One region of the Frateuria sp. GZRe12 genome, then DNA from elsewhere that is predicted to be linked to it. Evidence: predicted binding sites of a transcription regulator. Region 1 holds the regulator's gene; the other holds the start of a gene.
What was found. Region 1 encodes FliA, which starts transcription of late flagellar genes. Its sites were predicted from a motif close to TAAAGTTTNNCNNNCNNNGGCCGATAA; they were not measured.

Region 1 (6,428 bases):
GCGTGGGCGTGGCATGGTCGCTCAGCACCACGACCAGGACGCGGCGGTTGCGGTTGCGGCCTTCGACGGTGACGTTGTCGGCCGCCGGGCGGAACTGGCCCCAGCCGATGATCCCAAGCCGCGAGGGGCTCACCCCGTGCTCGGTGAACAGCCGCGCCACGCTGGCGGCGCGGGCGGCAGACAATTCCCAGTTGGACGGAAAGACGGCCGTGTTGATCGGCTTGTCGTCGGTGTAGCCCTCGATGCGCAAGGGGTTGCCGAACGGCGCCAGGATGCCGCCCAGGCTGCTAAGCACCGCATCGGCCTGGTGCGAGAGCTGCGCCACGCCGCTGGGAAACAGGATGTCGGTACGGATCTCGATCTCCAGCCAGTTGGCCGTGCGGCGCACGACGACCTGCTGCCTGTCGATCAGCGGCTGCAGCGCCTTTTCCACCTCGTGCTGGATGCGCGTGAGGTTGGCCTGGCGCTGCGCTTCCTGCGCGGCCTGCACGTCGCGCAGGGTCTCGTGCGGGGCGCGTTCGGCGATCATCCGCCGCGGCGCCGGGCGCAACGGGATCGGTACGGCCACCGGCGCGACGGCCGCGCCGGGCTGGCCCCGTGGCGCGGCGATGGCCGGATCGACGTTGTGCGGCTTCGCATTCTGTGCCGGCATCGGCGCGATGACGTGGCTGGAGCCGTTGAACGCCTCGATGATCGACTCGGACATCACGCGGTACTTGCCCTCGTTGACGACCGACACCGCGTACATCACCACGAAGAAGGCAAGCAGCAGCGTCATCAGGTCGGCGTAGGGGATCGCCCAGGCCTCGTGGTTGACGTGGTCCTCGTGGTGGTGCTTTTTTTTCACGACAGATACCCCTGCAGCTTGGCCTCGATCTGCCGCGGGTTGTCCCCTTCGGCGATCGACACCAGGCCCTCGACGAGGATCTCGCGCATCTGCGTCTGCTTGCGCACCAGGCCCTTCAGTCGCGCGGACATCGGCAGCATGAGGAGGTTGGCCAGCGCCACGCCGTAGATGGTGGCGACAAAAGCCGCGGCGATGCCGTGACCCAGCTTGCTGGGATCGGCGAGGTTCTGCATCACCGCCATCAACCCCATCACGGCGCCGATGATGCCCATGGTGGGCGAGTAGATGCCGGCGTTCTCGAACACCTTGGCCGCGACCAGCTCGTTGTGCTCGCGCGCCTCCATCTCGACCTCCAGCACGCCTCGGATCGCGTCAGGTTCGCCGCCGTCGACCAGCATCTGCAGGCCCTTGCGCACGAAGCCGTCGCTTTCCTCGTCGATCCTCGGCTCGAGGCCGAGCAGGCCCTGCCGGCGGGAGATCTCGCTCCAGCCGATGATCCGGGCGATCAGGTCCGAGGGCTGGAACACCGGTGGGCGGTAGACCATCGGCAACATGCCCAGCGCGCGCTTGAGCACGCTGCCGGGCGTCTGCACCATCAGGGCGGCGATGGTGCCGGCGAAGACGATCACGAACGCGGCGGGATTGACCAGCGCGCCGACCGTGGAGCCTTTGAGGATGGTGCCGACGATGATGACCAGGAAGGCCAGGATCGTGCCGACGAGGCTCACCACGTCCATGTCAGCCCGCCGCCCTCAGTGACGGCAGGAGCTGCCCGCCGTCGTCGGCCAGCCCGGCCAGGTCCAGCACCAGCGCCAGGGCACCGTCGCCGGTGACAGTGGCGCCGGCGATGCCCGGCAGGCCCTCGAACAACGGGCCCAGCGGCTTTGCCATGACGTCCTCGCGGCCGAGCACCTCGTGCACCAGGCAGCCGATGCGCTGGTGGCCGATGTGCAGCACCACCACGTGGCGCGGCGCCGCGCCGACCACGCCGGCCCAACCGGCCAGATCGCCCAGCGGCAAGGCCCGGCCGCGGTGGTTGGCGACCAGCCGGCCATCGAGCATGCGGTCCTGGCCGGCCGACAGTTCGAACACTTCCTCCACGTTGGACAGCGGCAGCGCGAACAGGCGCGGCCCCACGCGCACCATCAGCACGCGCAGGATCGCCAGGGTCAGCGGCACGGTCAGCTGCAATTCGCTGCCCTGGCCGAGCTTCGAGCGCACCTGCAGGGTGCCACCTAGTTCGGCCACGCGCGTCTTGACCACGTCCATGCCGACGCCGCGGCCGGAGATGTCGGAAATCTGCGCGGCGGTGGAAAAGCCCGGGCGGAAAATCAGCTCGTAGCACTCGTTCTCGCTCAGGCGCGCGGCCTGGGCCTCGTCGATCACGCCCTTCTCGACCGCCTTGCGCTTGAGCACTTCGGGGTTCATGCCGTGGCCGTCGTCGCTCACCGCGATGACGATGCGCTCGCCGCGCTGGCTGGCGGACAGGCGCACCTTGCCGCGACGCGACTTGCCGACCTTGACGCGCTCCTCGGGCATCTCCAGCCCGTGGTCCAGTGCGTTGCGCAACAGGTGGATCAGAGGATCGGCGAGCGCCTCGACCAGGCTGCGATCCAGATCGGTGCCCTCGCCTTCGGTGACCAGGTCCACTTCCTTGCCCAATTGGCGGGCGAGGTCGCGCACGATGCGCGGAAAGCGCTGGAACAGGCGGCCGACCGGCTGCATGCGCATGGACAGCACCGCGCCCTGCATCTCGTCGGCGACCCGGTCCAGTTCAGCCGCGGCCTGCGCCAGCATTTCGTCGCCGCTCTTCTGGGCCAGGCTCTGCAGGCGATTGCGGACCAGCACCAGTTCGCCGGCACGATTGACCAGCGCGTCGAGCCGGCCCGTGTCGACACGCACGCTGGTCTCGGCGGGCGCGGCGGCACGGGCCGGTGCCGGTGCCGGAGCGGGCGCCGGGGCCGGTACCGAAGCCGGCGTCTGCGCGGCGCCGGGCGTGCCGCCCTTGCCGTGCAGGTTGTCGAGCAGTGCCTCGAACTCGTCGTCCCCGATGGTCGTGCTCGGTGCCGGCGCGGCGGTGGCGCCGGGCGCTCCCGTGCCGTGCAGGTTGTCCAGCAGCGCCTCGAACTCGTCGTCGTTGATGGTCGCAGGCGCCGGAGGCGCCGGCGCGACCGTGCCTGGTGCCGCCGTGCCGTACAGGCTGTCCAGGAGCGCTTCGAATTCGCTGTCGTCGATGCTGCCGTCGGCCGGCGCGGGGGCCGGCGCCGCCACCGGGGCGGGTGCAGGTGCGGGCGCCACGGCGCCCGGCGTCAGCCGCTTGAGCAGCGCCGGCGGCGGCATGGCCATCGCGGCGCCGCCACGCAGCGCATCCATCATCGCGTTGAGCAGGTCCAGCGCTTCCAGCAGCGCATCCATCCTGGCCGAATCGAGCACCAGCGCGCCGTTGCGGGCGACGTTGAGCAGGTCCTCGGCGTGATGGCACAGCTGCACCATCGGCTCGATGGCGAGGAAACCCGCGCCACCCTTGACCGTGTGGAACGCGCGGAACACCGCGTTGAGCAGGTCGGCGTCGCGCGGGCTGGCCTCCAGCTCGACCAGCTGTTCCGACAGGCGCTCGACCAGTTCCCCGGCCTCGACCAGGAAATCGTCGCGCAGTTCGGCGTCGAGCGAGGGATCCATGCTCATCCCGCCGCGCTCAGAAGCCGAATTCGCTGAGCAGCCGGTCCGCCTCGTCCTGGCCGGAGATCTTCTCCACCACCGGCGGCGGCTCGCGCCCGGACAGCGCGCCGGTCAGGCGGACCAGCTCCAGCAGCGACGACTCCACCGACTCGATGAAATTGACCACCTTCTTGATGCGCTGGCCGGAGAGGTCCTGCCAGGACTGCGCCATCACCATGTCGTTGAGGCCTTCGCGGCAGGCGCCGGCGAAGTTGCCGGCCTGGCGCGCCAGGTCCGCGACCGGATCGTACGGGGCGGCCGAGGCGAGCACCTGTTCGGCGCTCTGCGCCAGCGCGTCGGCCTCGGGGCTCATGCGTTCGGCGAAATCGATGCTGCGATGGGCCGCCTGGGCGCTCATCTCCAGCACGTCGTTCAGATGTTTGCGCACGTCGGCGACCCTGCCCGGCACGCCTTCGTGCGCCAGGTCGTTGCCGAGCCGGCTGACCGCGCCATGCAGGTCGCGCGCGAGCAGGCCCAGCGCGCGGAACAGGTGCTGCTCGCGCTGGCGCACCAGTGCATCGAGCGCGTGCTCGAACGCGGCGCCGTCTTCGCTGTTGAGCAGGTTCTGCAGCTCCTGCGGCAGCGCGGTTTCGTCGAAGGTGGAAAGCACGGCGCTCATGCGCTGGCCCCCGCGGCGGCGAGGCGCTCGAAGATCTTGGTGAGCTTCTCCTTCAGCGTGACCGCGTTGAACGGCTTGACGATGTAGCCGTTCACGCCCGCCTGGGCCGCGGCGATGATCTGGTCGCGGTTGTTCTCCGCCGTGACCATCAGCACCGGCAGGCCCTTGAGCGAGGGCTCGGCGCGGATCGCGCGCAGCAGGTCGATGCCGGTCATGTTGGGCATGTTCCAGTCGGTCACGACCATGTCGAACGGCTGGCTCTTGAGCATGGTCAGCGCGTTGTTGCCGTCGTCGGCTTCCTGGATCAGCGTGTTGGTGAAGCCCAGCTCCACCAGCAGGTTCCTGACGATGCGCCGCATGGTGGAGAAATCGTCCACCACGAGGATTTTCATGTTCTTGTCCATTGGTTCCTCTGGTAGGGAATGGGGATCGAAGGGTCGGAAGTCGAAGGGGTCAGCGGGAGACGGAACGGTCGGAGGAAGCGCGGCGGCCCTTGCCCTTGCGGGTGCCGGTTTCCGGCTCCCCCTGCACGCCGTCGCGCCAGTCGCCCATGCGCGCACGCAGCCGCACGATCGCCTGGCCATGGATCTGGCACACGCGCGACTCGGTCACGCCGAGCACGGCGCCGATTTCCTTGAGGTTCAATTCCTGCTCGTAGTACAGCGACATGACCAGCTGCTCGCGCTCGGGCAGGCCGGAGATGCCGTCGATCAAAGCCTGGCGCAGGCCCTCCTGCTCGATGCTCTCGGCCGGCCCCAAGGCCCCCTGGTCGACCACGTCGAAAGCCGGCGCGCCGTCGCCGTCGTCCGGCGCGGTGAGGCTGAGCAGGCGCGCGCTGGCGGCGTCTGCGAGGATCTGGTGATAGTCCTCCGCGCTCACGCCGAGGCGCTTGATGACTTCGGCATCTTCGGCGTCGGCGCCGGTCTCGATCTCGATCTGGCGCACCACCTCGGCGACTTCGCGCACCTTGCGATGCACCGAGCGCGGGGTCCAGTCGGTCTTGCGCAGTTCGTCCAGCATGGCCCCGCGGATGCGGATGCCGGCGTAGGTCTCGAAGCTGGCGGCGCGGTCGGTGGCGTAGTGCCGCGCGGCCTCGAGGAGGCCGATCATGCCGGACTGGATCAGGTCGCCCACGTCCACGCTGGGGGGAAGACGACCCATCAGGTGATAGGCAATACGACGCACCAGTGGCGCGTGCTGGCGCACCAACTCATCTGCACTCTGTTTTTGCAGCTGGAGATATTCCGATGCCACGCTCATGTCACCACCCCGACGCCGTCACGGCCTGGCCACCGAAAAATGCGATGCGGTCCAGGCCCGCGCGCGCGGGTTCCTCCCAGTTATCGACCGCACCTGCCAATTGCTTGAATGCCTGCGACGAACGCGCCGCCGGCCACATGTCCACCACCGCGTTCTGGCGCCGGATGGCCTGCTTGAGCCGCTCGTCCTGCGGCACGAAACCCATGAAGTCCAGCACCACGTCCAGGAAGCGGTCGCTGACCTTGGCCAGCTTCTGGTGCAGCGCGCGGGCCTCGCCCAGGTTGCGCACCAGGTTGGCGACGAAGCGGAAGCGACGCACGCCGAAGTCGCGGGAGAGGACCTTGATCAACGCGTAGGCGTCGGTGAGCGAGGCCGGCTCGTCGCAGACCACCAGCACCACGTCGTCGGCCGCCGCGGCGAACATCGCCACGTTGTCCGACAGGCCCGCGGCGGTGTCGACCAGCAGGTAGTCGGGCGGCCGCGGCAACTCGTCGAACGCGCGGATCACCGCGGCATGCTCGCCGTTGCCCAGCTGCGCCAGGCGCCGCGCGCCGGAGCCGCCGGGGATAACCTTCAGCCCGTGCGGGGCGTCCAGTACCAATTCTTCCAGCGTGGCCGTGCCGTCCAGCAGGTGGCCCAGGTGGCGCGAGGGCGCCAGGCCGAGCAGCACGTCGACGTTGGCCAGGCCCATGTCGGCGTCCAGCAGCATGACCTCGCGCCCGGCCATCGCCAGGCTCATGCCCAGGTTGACCGCCACGGTGGTCTTGCCCACCCCGCCCTTGCCGCCGGCCACCGCGATCGCGCGGCAGCGGCGGCGCGGCGCGCCTGCGTTGGCCGCCTGGTGCGGCCGGTGCGGTGCGGGCGGCGCGCTGTCGCGCTCGCCCGTGATCGCGTTGAACATGTCTTTCAAGCCCCACGCCTGATTCATTGCAAGGATTCCGCTCATGCCTGGGCCACCATCGTCCCGAAACGCTCGGCCAGCAC
Region 2 (6,428 bases), on a different contig from region 1:
ACTACATCCACGTGCGCCGCGGCAAGTCCTACACCGACTACCTGCCCTCGCTGAACCTCAACTGGCACTTCGACGAGTCCAACCAGTTGCGCTTCGCGGCGGCCAAGGTGATGTCGCGGCCGCCGCTGAACAAGCTGCTGACCGGCTCGGGCTCGTGGATCGACGGCAACACCTACAACATGTGGGGCAACACCAGCCCGTTCCTCGATCCGTTCTACGCCAAGCAGTACGACCTGTCGTTCGAGCACTACTCGCCCGATTCGACCGGCGCGTTCGCAGCGGCGCTGTTCTTCAAGCACATCGACTCGTTCATCGAGGACTACACGATCAACCCGTACGACTTCGCGGGCAACGGCATCCAGGTGCCGATCAACCCGGCGACGGGCCTCCCGTACGAGAACGGCCAGTACCAGACGGCCGTGAACAACGACAAGGGCGGCTTCGTGCGCGGCGTGGAGCTTTCCTACTCGCGCGTGTTCAACTTCCTGCCGGGCGCCTGGTCGGGCCTGGGCTTCACGGGCAGCTATTCGTACTCGCAAAGCCAGGTCACCTCGACCTCGACGCTCGGTGGCGCACCTCAGAAGATGGGCCTGCCCGGCCTGTCGCCGCGCGTGATCAACAGCACGCTGTTCTATGGCTACCACGGCTTCGACACGCGCCTGTCGGTGCGCCATCGCAGCGCGTTCGTGTCCAACCAGATGGCCGTCGACACGCAGATCGTCTACTACGCGCCGGAGACGGTGGTCGACTACCAGGCCTCCTATGCGTTCAAGAACGGCCTGAGCGTCCTGTTCCAGGTGAACAACCTGACCGACGAACCGACCCGCACCTACTTCGGCAACGAGGCGCAGACGGGCACGCTGCAGTGGTTCGGCCGGCAGTATCTGGTCGGCTTCACCTACGCGCTGTAAGCCTCGCGCCGGGCATGCACCTCCCCGCCCGCCCGGCGCGTCATTCTCCCCGGACCCGCGCGACCTGGCGGGTCCTTTTTTTTGCCTACGGGAAGCCTGCATGAAGCCGAACCGACTCGCGATCCGCCTCGCCACCTGCCTGGCCCTCCTTTGCGGCGTCGGCAACCTCCAGGCCGCCGCGCCCTCGTCGAAGGCGGCGCAGCCGGCCGCGCGCAGCGGCGTGTGGTACGAGATCTTCGTGCGCGCCTGGTACGACACCGACGGCAACGGGGTCGGAGATCTCAACGGCGTCACCGCCAAGCTCGACTACCTCAAGTCGCTCGGCATCGACGGCATCTGGCTGATGCCGATCAACCCGTCGCCCAGTTACCACGGCTACGACGTCACCGATTACCGCGCGATCAACCCCGAATACGGCACGCTGGCTGACTTCCATCGATTGATCGATGCGGCCCACGCGCGCGGCATCCGCGTGATCATGGACCTGGTGGTCAACCACACCAGCGACAGGCATCCATGGTTCCTCGCCGCCCGCGATCCGGCCGATCCTCACCACGCCTGGTATACCTGGGCCGGGCCGCACACCGACCTGCGGGCGACCAGCGCCACCGGCGGACCGGCCTGGCATGTGCTGGGCAAGCAGCATTACCTGGGCACCTTCACCGGCGCCATGCCGGACCTCGACTTCGACTCTCCCGCCGTGCGCGAAGCGGTCGATGACGTCGGCCGCTACTGGCTCGCGCAGGGCGTCGACGGCTTCCGCCTCGATGCGGCCCAGCACGTCTATTACGACCTCGCCACGCAGGCGGACGACCCGGCCGTGCTGCGCAGGAACCTTCAATGGTGGTCATCCTTCCACCGGGCGATGAAGAAAGCCGATCCGGACGTCTACCTGATCGGCGAGGTCACGCGGGAGCAGCCGGGCGAGCTCGGCCCCTGGTTCGGCCCGCTGGATGCCGTGTTCGATTTCCCGCTTGCCAGCCGCCTCGTCGCCAGTGCGCGAGACGAGCGCTCGGGAGCGTTGGCCGCCCTGCTCCAGCGTGTCGCAGCCGCCATCCCGGCCGGGCAGGATGCCCCCTTCCTGTCGAACCACGACCAGGAACGCGTGATGAGCCAGCTCGCCGGCAACGCGCAACACATGCGCATGGCCGCCGCGATGCTGCTCACCCTGCCCGGCGAACCGTTCATCTACTACGGCGAGGAGCTGGGCATGCGGGGCACCAAGCCCGACCCGGACCTGCGCGAGCCGATGCGCTGGCATCGTGACCCGCGCGCCGCCGGCGAGAGCCGCTGGAAGCGCTTCAGCGCCAGCGATGGCCCCGACGTATCGGTCCAGGCCCAGCAGGACGATGCGCATTCCCTGCTCGCCCGCTACCGCATGCTGATCGGCTGGCGCCAGGAAGTGCCTGCGCTTCGCGACGGCGTCCTGAGCGTCCCGGCCGTGTCCAATCCCCACCTCGCGGCCTGGGAGCTGGCTCACGCCGGCACTGACGTGCTCGTCGTACACAACCTTTCCCGCGAGCCGCAGACACTGAAACTGGCCGGCGCGCTCGCCCGATTCGGCCGGGTGCGCCTGGCCAGCATGCCCGGCGCGCGCATCGATTCCGGACAATTGCTATTGCCGGCTTACGCGTCCGTGGTGCTGCAGTGAGGCGCCATGTCGAACCGCTCCGGCCGACGTCCATGGAAGGTGAAATTGCCCGGCGCTGCGGTACGGATGAGTCCGTTTTCACGCCCGCCGCCCGCACGTCCGGATCGTGCACTGCATCATCGGAAAACCGCGCCATGTCACAGATGAATACGTATGCAACCGGGTGTCGCGACGTGCGCACTGGCCCCTACTATGGGCCCGGCCCCGGTCGCCTGCACGCGCTCTTCACAAAGCTCAAGCGCGCGTCGATGGGGCCGATCACGTTGTTCGTTGTCGGAGTATTGCTGGTGTCCCCTTCTTCCGCTGCTGCATCGCTTTCCCAGGTCCGGGCGCACGCTGCGCTGGCCAGGCCCGCTTCCGTCGCGCCGGCCGCGCCCGGCTTCGATATTCCGCTCGGTGCCGACACCCTTCGCGTCGAATTGATCGCCCCCGGCACGCTGCACGTGCAAATGCGCAAGGCCGGGCACGCGTCGGCGCCGACGATCGTCATCGATCCGGCGCTGCACGCTTCGGCCCGGCCCGGCGCGGACGTCTCCCAGGATGCCGCCGGTGCGCGCCTGCATTCGGCCCAGTTGGAAGCGGTGTGGGACAAGGAGCACGGCGAGCTGCGCATCGGCGTGCCGGGCCAGGCGCCGCTGCTGCGCCAGTTCGCGCTGTCCTCGCTGAATCACGGACGCCTGAGCCTGATCCACGCCAAGGGCGAGCCGATGTACGGCATCGGCGGCTTCGATGCCACGGAGCCGGCTACCGCCGGCCTGCTGCGTGATGGCTACCGCCCGGTCACCGCCGGCGAGCAGGGCCACGCCGGCGCGCCGTTCGTGTGGACCACCGCCGGCTACGGCGTGCTGATCGATGGCGTCGGCGGCCAGATCGCGCTGGGCGACACCCGCATCGACGCGCGCATGTTCGATGGCGGGCTGGACTACTACGTTTTCCTCGGCGACCCGCACGCGATCTTCGGCGCACTGGCGCAGGTCAGCGGCCGCAGCCCGTTGTTCCCCAAGTGGGCGATGGGCTTCACCAACAGCCAGTGGGGCATCGACCAGAAGGAACTGCTGGACATCGTCGAAGGCTACCGCGAACGCCACATCCCGCTGGACAACTTCACCCTCGACTTCGACTGGAAGGCCTGGGGCGAGGACAACTACGGCGAGTTCCGCTGGAACGAGCACAAGTTCCCCGACGGCGACAGCGGCAAGCTCAAGACGCTGCTCGATGCCCAGGGCGTGCACCTGACCGGCATCATGAAGCCGCGCATCCATGTCGACACCGTCGAGGGTCGCGAGGCCACCGAGCACGGCTACTGGCTGGCGCAGAGCGATCCGGCGCCGGATTATTTCTCGCACCAGACCGTGCGCGAGATCGATTTCGCCGATCCGGCCGCGCGTGCCTGGTTCTTCAACAAGGCGCTCAAGCATTCGTTCGAGACCGGCATGGTCGGCTGGTGGAACGACGAGGCCGACGACGTCGCCGTCGACCTGCAGCACATGGATATGCAACGCGCGCTCTACGACGGTCAGCGCGCGATCTCCGACCTGCGCGTGTGGTCGCTCAACCGCAACTTCTACCTGGGCGCCCAGCGCTACGCCTACGGGCTGTGGTCGGGGGACATCCTCACCGGCTTCGAAAGCATGGCCGGCCAGCGCCAGCGCATGCTGAGTGCCATCAACGTCGGCGCGATGCAGTGGGGCATGGACGGCGGCGGCTTCAAGAAGGGCCCGCCGTCGCCGGAGAACTATGCGCGGTGGATCCAGTTCGGTGCATTCACGCCGGTATTCCGCGTGCACGGAGACTTCAACCAGAAGCGCCAGCCGTGGGTCTACGGCCCGGTCGCGGAGAAAGCCGCCACCGACGCGATCCGCCTGCGCCAGTCGCTGATTCCCTACATCTACAGCTACGAGCACCAGCGCCGCGCCAACGGCGTCGGCCTGGTCCGCCCGCTGATGTTCGACTGGCCGACCGATGCCAACCTGCGCAACGACGTCGACGCCTGGCTGTTCGGCGACAGCCTGCTGGTATCGCCGGTGGTCGAGCAGGGCCAGACGGCCAAGCCGGTTTACCTGCCCGCCGGCGAATGGATCGACTGGTTCAGCGGCAAGCACTACGCCGGTGGCCAGACGATCGAGCACCAGGCCGATGCCACGCACTGGAGCGACATCCCGCTGTACATCCGCGAAGGCGCCATCATCCCGGTCGCCCCGGCGATGGACTACGTGGGCCAGCACCCGCTCACCGAGCTGGCGGTGGAATTGTTTCCCGCCAACCACGCGACGCGCTTCGACTATTACGACGACGACGGCAAGACGTACGGCTACGAGCAGGGCGAGTATTTCGTGCAGTCGATGCAGCTGGAGGCGCACGGGGACAGCGTGGCCTTCGCCATCGCATCGCCCCAGGGCAGCTACCAGCCTGTCCTGAAGTCCTGGTTGCTGAAGTTCCACGGCAAACCGGCGCATGCCGTGCGCAGCAACGGCCGCGCGCTGGAGGCGTTCGCCAGCGCCGACGCCCTGCGCGCCTCCGGCGACGACGGCTGGGCCGTGGGCGAAGACCGCTTCGGCCCGGTAACCTGGGTACGCGTAGCTGCCGGCAAGGGCCAGACCGTCACGCTTGACGTGGTGAAGTAAGCGACGTATCGCTGCGCGGGCCGTGATCGCACGGCCCTTTCACCAGGGCGCCTTCCCCACCCGGAGCGGCGCCGAAGCAAACCCACGCCTGCCGGGAGCCTCGAACACCATGCTGAGCCTTTTGCTGATGGCCTCGATGGCAGCCGCCCCCAACGTCTCCGAAACCGCATGGCGCGACGGTTTCGACTGGCACGGCGTGCACGTGTCGATGCAGAAAAGCGACAAGGACGGCTATGTGCTCGGCTGGCCGACCGGCCAGCGCGTGATTCCCGCGCCCCCGCTCGAGGCGGCCACCGGCAGCAGCCTGTTCGACGGCCTCTACGCGATGGCGCAGGACGACCTGAAACGGGACTCGGTGGAAGCGATCCGTGATGGGGCGTTCGACCACGGCCAGCCGATCCCCTGCGTGTGCTTCGAGACGGGCGAGAAGTGGCCCTACGTGTGGACGCGCGATCTCTCGTATGCGATCGACCTGGGGCTGTGGCGCTTCGATCCGACACGCTCGCGCAACGGCCTGGAATTCAAGCTGTCAGACGTGCGCGTACCCTCCTCGCCGCAAGGCCTGTACGTGATGCAGGACACCGGTTCGGGCGGCAGCTGGCCGATCAGCACAGATCGCATCGTGTGGTTCCTCGGCGCACGACATCTGCTGGACGATGCCGCCTTCGCCGCCAGGGTAAGCAAGGCACTGGACGGCACGCTCGCGCAGGACCGCCAGTACGCCTTCGACGCCGCGCTCGGGCTCTACCGCGGAGAAACCTCGTTCCTGGACTGGCGCGAGCAGACCTATCCGTCCTGGACCGCCGACAACGTGGGATTCATCGCGCAGTCCTTCGCGCTCTCCACCAACGTCCTGCATTACCAGGCACTGCAGTTGGCCGCCGCACTCGCGGACCGGCACGGCGACGCGCACGCGGCCGACTACCATGCCCAGGCCGCGGCATTGAAATCGGCGATCAACCAGCATTTCTGGCGCACCGACCGCGGCCTCTACATGAGCTACCTCGGCGGCGACGGCCTGCCGGTGGAGGCGTACGACCTGCTCGGCCTGTCGCTGGCGATCACCAGCGGCGTGGCCGATCCGGCGCGCGCGCGCCAGGCGCTGGCGAACTACCCGACCTGGCCCTCGGGCAGCCCGGTGATCTGGCCCGAGCGCGCCGACCAGCCGATCTACCACAACCGCGCGATCTGGCCCTTCGTCAGCGCGTACGCGCTGCGCGCGGCGCGGGCAGTCGACGATCC

Region 2: ACFWZ4_RS01340 (glycoside hydrolase family 31 protein) is a predicted target of FliA. The motif match lies at 2,797-2,823, and genes of this name have one in related genera.

What each region holds. Positions count from the first base shown of each region.
Region 1 is NZ_JBHZGI010000007.1:127,428-133,855, reverse strand. Features, by position in the region: gene motD (flagellar motor protein MotD) at 1-847, opposite strand, end outside; gene ACFWZ4_RS14950 (flagellar motor protein) at 844-1,584, opposite strand; gene ACFWZ4_RS14945 (chemotaxis protein CheA) at 1,586-3,526, opposite strand; gene ACFWZ4_RS14940 (protein phosphatase CheZ) at 3,543-4,184, opposite strand; gene ACFWZ4_RS14935 (chemotaxis response regulator CheY) at 4,181-4,588, opposite strand; gene ACFWZ4_RS14930 (RNA polymerase sigma factor FliA) at 4,638-5,444, opposite strand; gene ACFWZ4_RS14925 (MinD/ParA family protein) at 5,446-6,390, opposite strand; gene flhF (flagellar biosynthesis protein FlhF) at 6,387-6,428, opposite strand, start outside.
Region 2 is NZ_JBHZGI010000001.1:301,433-307,860, forward strand. Features, by position in the region: gene ACFWZ4_RS01330 (TonB-dependent receptor) at 1-911, shown strand, start outside; gene ACFWZ4_RS01335 (alpha-amylase family glycosyl hydrolase) at 1,012-2,562, shown strand; gene ACFWZ4_RS01340 (glycoside hydrolase family 31 protein) at 2,850-5,186, shown strand; gene ACFWZ4_RS01345 (Six-hairpin glycosidase-like protein) at 5,296-6,428, shown strand, end outside.